2 linked regions of the Cohaesibacter sp. ES.047 genome follow. The protein of the gene in region 2 interacts with the protein of the main gene of each other region in a pairwise test. Links are inferred from orthologs where the notes say so. Each region holds a gene or a part of one and is shown on either strand. Other genes may lie near its edges.

Region 1 (3,480 bases), 2.3 Mb from region 2 along the record:
GCGCAGATCTTTCGCAAATGGCCGGTTTGGAAACCCGGTGATCCGGTCACCCTGTTTCCTGATGCAGATTGAGGGAAAGCGGTTTCAGGTCAGCTGACCCAACGGCGGATGCGACCTGAGAATTGCGATCCCCGGACCATATCAGCAACGCCCATGCCGACACTGCCCAGCATGGAATGGGCATGCCAGAGCGTATAGATCGGTGTTGACTTGGTGCCGAATTTCGCCTTGTAGGGTTCGTCCCCCACAGCAAGGTCAAACAAGGTCATGCCGCGGTCGATACAGTCACGGGCAATATCCTCGGTCATCAGCAGACCTGGGGAATATTTGCTCATGCGCTGATAGTCGAGCCCCATCATCAGATAGACATAGCGTCCCCGATCAGCGATGCCGAACTGGACGGCGGCGACGCGATCATCGTAGGTGAACTGGTAGGTGCGGGCAAACCCGCTCTCGGCTTCATTGATAGCAAGATCGACATAAAAGTCGAAGGATGCCGGATCCTGCAGCATGTCGAAGCCGGGACGGTCCGCATAGCGGTCCTTGTGATAGACACGCAGATATTCGAATGCCGTGCGGATCTCAATCGGATCGGTCAGCACACGCATCTGCCATTCCCCGTTGCGTAGCATCGCGCGCCGTTTCTTGTCGCGGGACTTGCGCTCGGCTTTGGAAATGGCGGTCTGTCGCCACTCATCATAATCCGGTCCCAACTCAACCGCATGAGCGGAAAAACTGGCCCGCTCCATGTAGGCATTGGGGAACAGGCGCATGATCTCTGGGTTGTCGGCTGGCATGTGCTTGATACGCAGCATGTCGTAGGCCCCGAGGGTCTCGCTCAATTTCACACCAAGCGTTACGGGATCGGGAACCCAGTTCCAAATGTCGGGATGCAGGGTCGGAAGGGCATAGTCGACGAGGCCCAGATTGGCATATTCAAGGATGGTCGCACGCATCTTGCGGCGCGCGGTCAAGGGAACAAGACCGAGCAGACGTCCGGATTGGCTGCACCGCATGATAAGCGTACGCTCTTCGACGCTGGACAGTTTGCGAATGTGTCGCTGCATGGCAGAATGCCACGCTGGATGCTGGAAGGCTGTTACCTCCGCAGCCTGAAACAACTCGCGGTATTCGTCCGATCGATAATCAAAACTTGCAGCTACGCTAAACTCAAGCATCTTGCTCTTCACAACCTGATGGTGTTTTCAATCTTTAGACACCAACTTCACACAGAGAGAATAAGCAAGTGTGAATCCGCGCCATGCAAACTACACAACAATGCGCAATATGGCCCGTTTTCCATGATTGGCGACTGGCATGGTTAATAAAGATTGAGTTCTTCCATGAAGGCGTCAAAGTCTTCCAGAGCAGATTGGGGGCCTTTTAAGGTTATATCGACCCCTTCTTCATGGTAGTTGCGCTCAAGCACCTCAAGGGACAACAGGGTAATCTGTCTTTCTATGTCCGAAGTCTGTTCAAAGCGCCCCGTAGCGGTGCGGGTCTCAATGCGCTCCCAGGTGACCAGATCTGCCCGGTCGATGGCCATGGACGCAGCGCCCGAATAGGCCCGAGCCAAACCACCCGCCCCCAGCTTGGTGCCACCGAAATAGCGCACCACAATCACACCGCAGTTGATGAGGTCGCGCCCGATGAGCACCTTGAGCATCGGCATGCCCGAAGTCCCTGCCGGTTCGCCGTCGTCCTTGGCACCTTCCTCGATGCGGTCGTCGTCATGGATGCAGCGAAAGGCCGTGACGTGATGAGACGCCTTTCTATGCTCGACGCGCAACGCTTCAAGGCGGGCATCAAATGTCTTGATGGGAACGAGAAAAGCCAGAAACCGGGACTTTTTCTCTTCCAGTTCGGCATAGACTTCTTTTTCAATGGTCTTCATCATCAATGGCCTTCGCCGGGATCAGGCCGACCGGAAATGTTTCGACAGTTTCAGCCCTTGTGCCTGATAGTTCGAGCCCATCCCGGCCCCGTAAAGGGTCTCAGGCCGCGCGCGCATGCGCTCATAGGCCAGACGCCCAATAATCTGACCATGCTCCACGATGAAGGGCACTTCATGGCTGCGCACCTCAAGGACGGCACGGCTTCCTGAACCACCTGCTTGAGAATGACCAAAGCCGGGATCAAAGAAGCCCGCGTAATGCACGCGGAACTCTCCGACAAGCGGGTCGAATGGCACCATTTCCGCAGCATAGAGAGGCGGGACATGCACTGCTTCGTTTGATACGAGAATGTAGAATTCGTCTGGATCCAGCACCAGCTCCCCCCGTCCGCGGCCCATGATCGGCTCCCAGAAATCGAGAAGATCCTGCGCGTCGCGGCGATCCACGTCGATCACGGCAGCATGGCGCTTGGCGCGATAGCCCACGACACCGTCTCCGGCAAGATCAATCGACAGGGCAATGCCATCGGCGATGAAGGGATCGCTCGAGGCCACAAGGGTCTCGGCCTGATGCAGGGCCAGATGCTCGGCATCGTCAAGGACCACGCGTCCCTGACGGAAGCGGATCTGGGTCAGGCGGCTACCGGAACGGGCGAGAATGGGAAAGGTCCGGGGACTGACTTCCATATAGAGCGGTCCGGAATAACCCTTGGGGATCTTGTCGAACTGCTGAGATCGGTCGGCGATGACGCGGGTGAAAATGTCGAGCCGTCCGGTTGAGCTCTTGGGATTGGCTGCTGCGGCGATGCCTTCGGGCAGCGTCAGGCTCTCCATCAGCGGCACGATATAAACGCAACCGGTTTCCAGCACAGCTCCCTCACTAAGGTCGATCTGGTGTAGCTGAAGATGATCAAGCTTGTCCTTCACCGTGCGATCCGGACCGGGCAGAAAGGATGCGCGGACCCGATAGGCCGTGCGCCCGAGACGCAGATCGAGGCTGGCAGGCTGGATCTGGTCTCCATCAAGGGGCGTGTCGAAAGCGATGGCCCCCGCGTTCACCAGCGCGGCGATATCCGCGTCATTGAGAATACCGGATCCGGAGAAAGAAAGAAGAGACATGAGACCGCCTGCATGAGTTGACTTGCGCTTGTTTACCAAGTTCGCCGGATCAGTGCAATTGCGGCCGCGTCAAGGCCCTGCAAGAAGCCGTTTGCCTTGCCTTTTGCCCGTCGAACCAACTGCATTTTTCGAGCAAAGCCGCTTCGGCGGCAATTTTCATTCTCATGTCCAAGTAAAATTACCAATGGCACAAACCGTTGCAAGTGCGCGCAAAACGGCATCTGGCTCTAGGATGCATCTTGTTTGGCTTAACTTGCGCTTAAGCTAGAAAACAGTCTTCGTTTGTATAATTTCGACAGTTATGACAAAAATACTTGTTCCATAACAAGCGGTTGTATTCATGAAGACATTCTTTTTAGGCCTTGGCTTTTGCAGTTTCGTGTCCATTGCCATTGCTTCAGTGTATTTCTATGAAGCGAGCCCTGCCTACTCGCTACCTCAGCCGCGCGTCTCTGCACTCGAGCAGA
Region 2 (3,718 bases):
TCGCCGATGCCCGGAACGGCCTTTGACTTCTTGTCCGGCTGGATCAGCAGGCGCGGCGGTTCGCCATGCTCCTCGCTCTCCCACTTGACCGGCAGGCCGATCAGATCGCCCTGAGGGTCGCGCTCGACAATGCGATAGACACCAACGGCTGGCAGCTCGCCCGCCTTTGTCAGGCGCTTGCGGCTCTTCTCGAGATGGCCGTCCTCGGTGAGTTCTTTCAGAAGGCGCTTGAGACCAATGCGCGCACCGCCAGTGATGCCGAAAGCCCGGGCGATTTCCCGCTTGCCGGCCTTGCCGGGATTTTCGGCGATAAAGGCAAGGATTTCCTCCTTGGAGGGAAGGCCGTCTTCAACGGTCGGTCTGCGTTTGCGTATCAAGGACCGGTCCTTTTCTTGGTCATGATCCAAGACTTGAGACGAGGCGATCTCCCCAATGTCGGATCATCAGCTTTCGTCTGTGTCTTCGGATTCGGATTTGGCGGCAGGCTTCTTCTTGGCTGCAGGTTTTTTCGCCGTTGTCTTCTTGGCCGTCGTCTTTTTGGCTGTGGTTTTCTTGGCAGCAGGCTTTTTGGCGGCGGGTTTCTTTTTGCCGCTCTTTTCTGCCTTTTCAGCGATGAGCTCCAGAGCCTTTTCCAAAGTGACGTCTTCGGGCTTCAAGTCCTTGGGCAGCGTCGCGTTGATCTTGCCGTGATTGACATAAGGTCCGTAGCGGCCAGACTTGACGGCAATTGCACCGCCGTCAGGATGCTCGCCCAGATCCTTGAGAACCTGTGCTGTTCGCCGTCCGCCGCCATTGGCGCGTTTTTCAGCGAGCAGGCTCACAGCGTGGTTGAGACCAACGGTGAAAATGTCTTCGACGCCGGGAAGGTTGGCATAGGTGCCCTCGTGCAGCACGAAAGGACCGTAGCGGCCAAGCCCAGCAGAAATCATTTTGCCGTCTTCTGGATGCGGGCCGACTTCGCGCGGCAGGGAAAGCAGCTTGAGGGCCTTTTCCAGATCGATGCTGTCGAGCTCCCATCCCTTGGGAATGGAGGAGCGGGGCGGCTTCTTCTCGTCACCAAGCTGCACATAGGGGCCAAAACGACCGGTGCGCAAGGAGACTTCAAGACCCGTTTCGGGATCGGTCCCCAGACCCTTTGGTCCTGCATCTGCATTGCCCTGATTGTCGCCGTTGCCGTCGGCGGTCAACTGTCGGGTATAGCCGCATTCAGGATAGTTGGAACAACCGATGAAGGCGCCATATCGGCTTGTCTTGAGGCTGAGCTGGCCCGTTTCGCAAGCCGGGCAGGCGCGGGGATCCTTGCCCTCTTCCTTGGGCGGGAAGGCATAGGCGGCCAGAACTTCATTGAGCGTGTCGAGCACCTGACTGACGCGCAGTTCCTTGGTGCCATCCACGTGTGAGGAGAAGTCTTTCCAGAAATCGCGCAGGACGTCCTTCCATTCGAGCTCGCCAGCCGAAATTTGGTCGAGCTTTTCTTCAAGGCTCGCCGTAAAGTCATACTGCACATAACGTTCGAAGAAGTTGGACAGGAAGCCGGTAACCAGCCGTCCCTTGGCTTCGGGAATGAGGCGTTTCTTGTCGAGCACCACATAACCACGATCACCCAAAACCGAAAGGGTCGCGGTGTAGGTGGACGGGCGTCCGATGCCTAGCTCTTCCATGCGCTTGATGAGGGTGGCCTCGGTGAAGCGCGGTGGCGGCTCGGTGTGATGCTGGGTTGCCGTGACGGCCTTCTGCGCGAGAGCCTCGCCTTCGCTCATCGGTGGCAGGCGATTGCTCTCTTCATCGTCTTCGTCGTCCTTGCTCTCGGTGTAAAGAGTAAGGAAGCCATCAAAGCGAACGACCGAGCCGGTGGCGCGCAAGTCTGCGCTGCGTGAACCGCTTCGGGCGACGATATCGACGGTGGTGCGCTCCATCTGGGCCGATTCCATCTGGCTGGCCATGGTCCGGCGCCAGATCAGCGTGTAGAGTTTGAGCTGTTCCTCATCGAGATATTGGGCCATCTGTTTTGGATGACGCACAACATCGGTCGGGCGGATGGCCTCGTGGGCCTCCTGAGCGTTCTTGGCCTTGGTGGAATAGATGCGCGGCTTGTCAGGCAGATACTGTTTGCCGAATTCTTTCTCGATTTCAGCGCGGATGGGGCCAATGGCCTCGGGGGCGATCTGCACACCATCTGTACGCATATAAGTGATGAGACCGGTTGTCTCGCCACCAACGGAAACCCCTTCATAGAGTTTCTGGGCGATCTGCATCGTGCGGGCGGCGGCAAAGCCCAGCTTGCGAGAGGCTTCCTGCTGCAATGTCGACGTGGTGAACGGGGCGAACGGGTTGCGCCGAACCGGCTTGGCTTCTACAGACCGGATGCGCAGATCCGCCGCTTCGATCAGCCCCTTGATGTCGGCTGCCTCGGTTCCGTTGGGGATGTCGAGGCGGCCTTTCTTCTTGCCATCCACGGCGACCAGTCGGGCTTGAAAATCGGCGTTGCCTGCAGTTTGCAGGTCCGCGACGATCGACCAGTATTCCTGCGGAACAAATTGTTCGATTTCTTCCTCGCGCTGACATACAAGGCGCAAGGCAACCGATTGAACGCGCCCTGCTGAACGGGCACCGGGAAGCTTGCGCCAAAGTACGGGCGACAGGGTGAAGCCGACGAGATAATCGAGCGCACGGCGAGCCAGATAGGCATCAACCAGCGGCGTGTCGATGTCGCGTGGATGCTTCATCGCTTCGAGAATGGATTCCTTGGTGATGGCGTTGAACACGACCCGCTGGACCGGCTTGTCCTTGAGCACGCCGCGGCGGTTTTTCAACACCTGAAGTACGTGCCAAGAGATGGCTTCTCCCTCGCGATCAGGGTCAGTCGCGAGGATGAGACGGTCGGATTGTTTGACGGCATCTGCAATTTCGGAGAGCCGTTTCTTGCTTTTCGCGTCGGCTTCCCAGGTCATGGCAAAGTCGTCGTCCGGCAAGACCGAACCATCTTTAGACGGTAAGTCCCGAACGTGCCCATATGATGCCAAAACTTTGTAATTGCTGCCTAAATACTTATTGATGGTTTTGGCTTTGGCTGGTGATTCTACGATGACTACGTCCATAGGAGATCCGTACTTCTTCTTCCCCACCACTATTCTGCGAACACGACAAAGTTGTGACCGGTTGGTGGCGGTTTTCCCTGATTCTTATATCTTCAACCTCAGTCACATGACCGCTTACCTCATCAAGGTCAAGGGCGGGAAGCAAAATCGGATCAGTTATTTTGTCTTTCACACATGCGTCGAAAATATGGAGTTGCAACTAAGGATATATATATTATATTGGTGCAACTAAATAATTCAGCTGGTGTTGATTTGCTCGTCAGCACTGGAAACCAGTTCCAAAACTCTTCGGGCGAATGCAGCACCGGAGTTCGGAGTAATCATTGTGAGAGACAGTGCAACGGAAGCCTCGCGCGGTTCGTCAGCCAAGACAGCGGACTATATTTATGCGCATTTGCAAGATCTGACCCAGATGGCGCGCCAGAGTGAACTGGCAATGCTGGTCTATCTTTTGGAGATGGCGCAGATCGAAGCGATGGAAGTCTCAAAACAGATCCGGCCGGGAACGATCAAGGCAAAAGCAATGAACGGGAGCTCGGTAGGCACGCCCGATTGATGCGCGTTTGATTGACGGAAAATATCAGGTGACAAAGCGGGCGCGGCGCATGCCGGTCGGTGGG

The links. Proteins that work in one complex are often made in the same cells at the same time.
Region 1: the proteins of topA (region 2) and CPH65_RS10605 interact in binary tests that used the Escherichia coli proteins (3 or more experiments, as listed by UniProt). The link is inferred for Cohaesibacter sp. ES.047 from one-to-one orthologs.

Annotation. Positions count from the first base shown.
Region 1 is NZ_LT907844.1:2,321,061-2,324,540, reverse strand. Bases 110-3,040 are described here. They hold CPH65_RS10605 (YigZ family protein), read right to left. Parts: upstream 1,898-3,040; coding sequence 1,322-1,897; downstream 110-1,321. Other genes in these bases: CPH65_RS10600 (2'-deoxycytidine 5'-triphosphate deaminase), read right to left, coding at 1,916-3,013; CPH65_RS10610 (GNAT family N-acetyltransferase), read right to left, coding at 110-1,067. Also shown: CPH65_RS10615 (glutathione S-transferase), read left to right, coding at 1-72; more of CPH65_RS10610, read right to left, coding at 90-109; CPH65_RS10595 (hypothetical protein), read left to right, coding at 3,354-3,480.
Region 2 is NZ_LT907844.1:4,593,065-4,596,782, reverse strand. Bases 244-3,412 are described here. They hold topA (type I DNA topoisomerase), read right to left. Parts: upstream 3,099-3,412; coding sequence 444-3,098; downstream 244-443. Other genes in these bases: rnr (ribonuclease R), read right to left, coding at 244-377. Outside these bases: more of rnr, read right to left, coding at 1-243; CPH65_RS21030 (hypothetical protein), read left to right, coding at 3,424-3,654. UniProt on the Escherichia coli protein: Releases the supercoiling and torsional tension of DNA, which is introduced during the DNA replication and transcription, by transiently cleaving and rejoining one strand of the DNA duplex.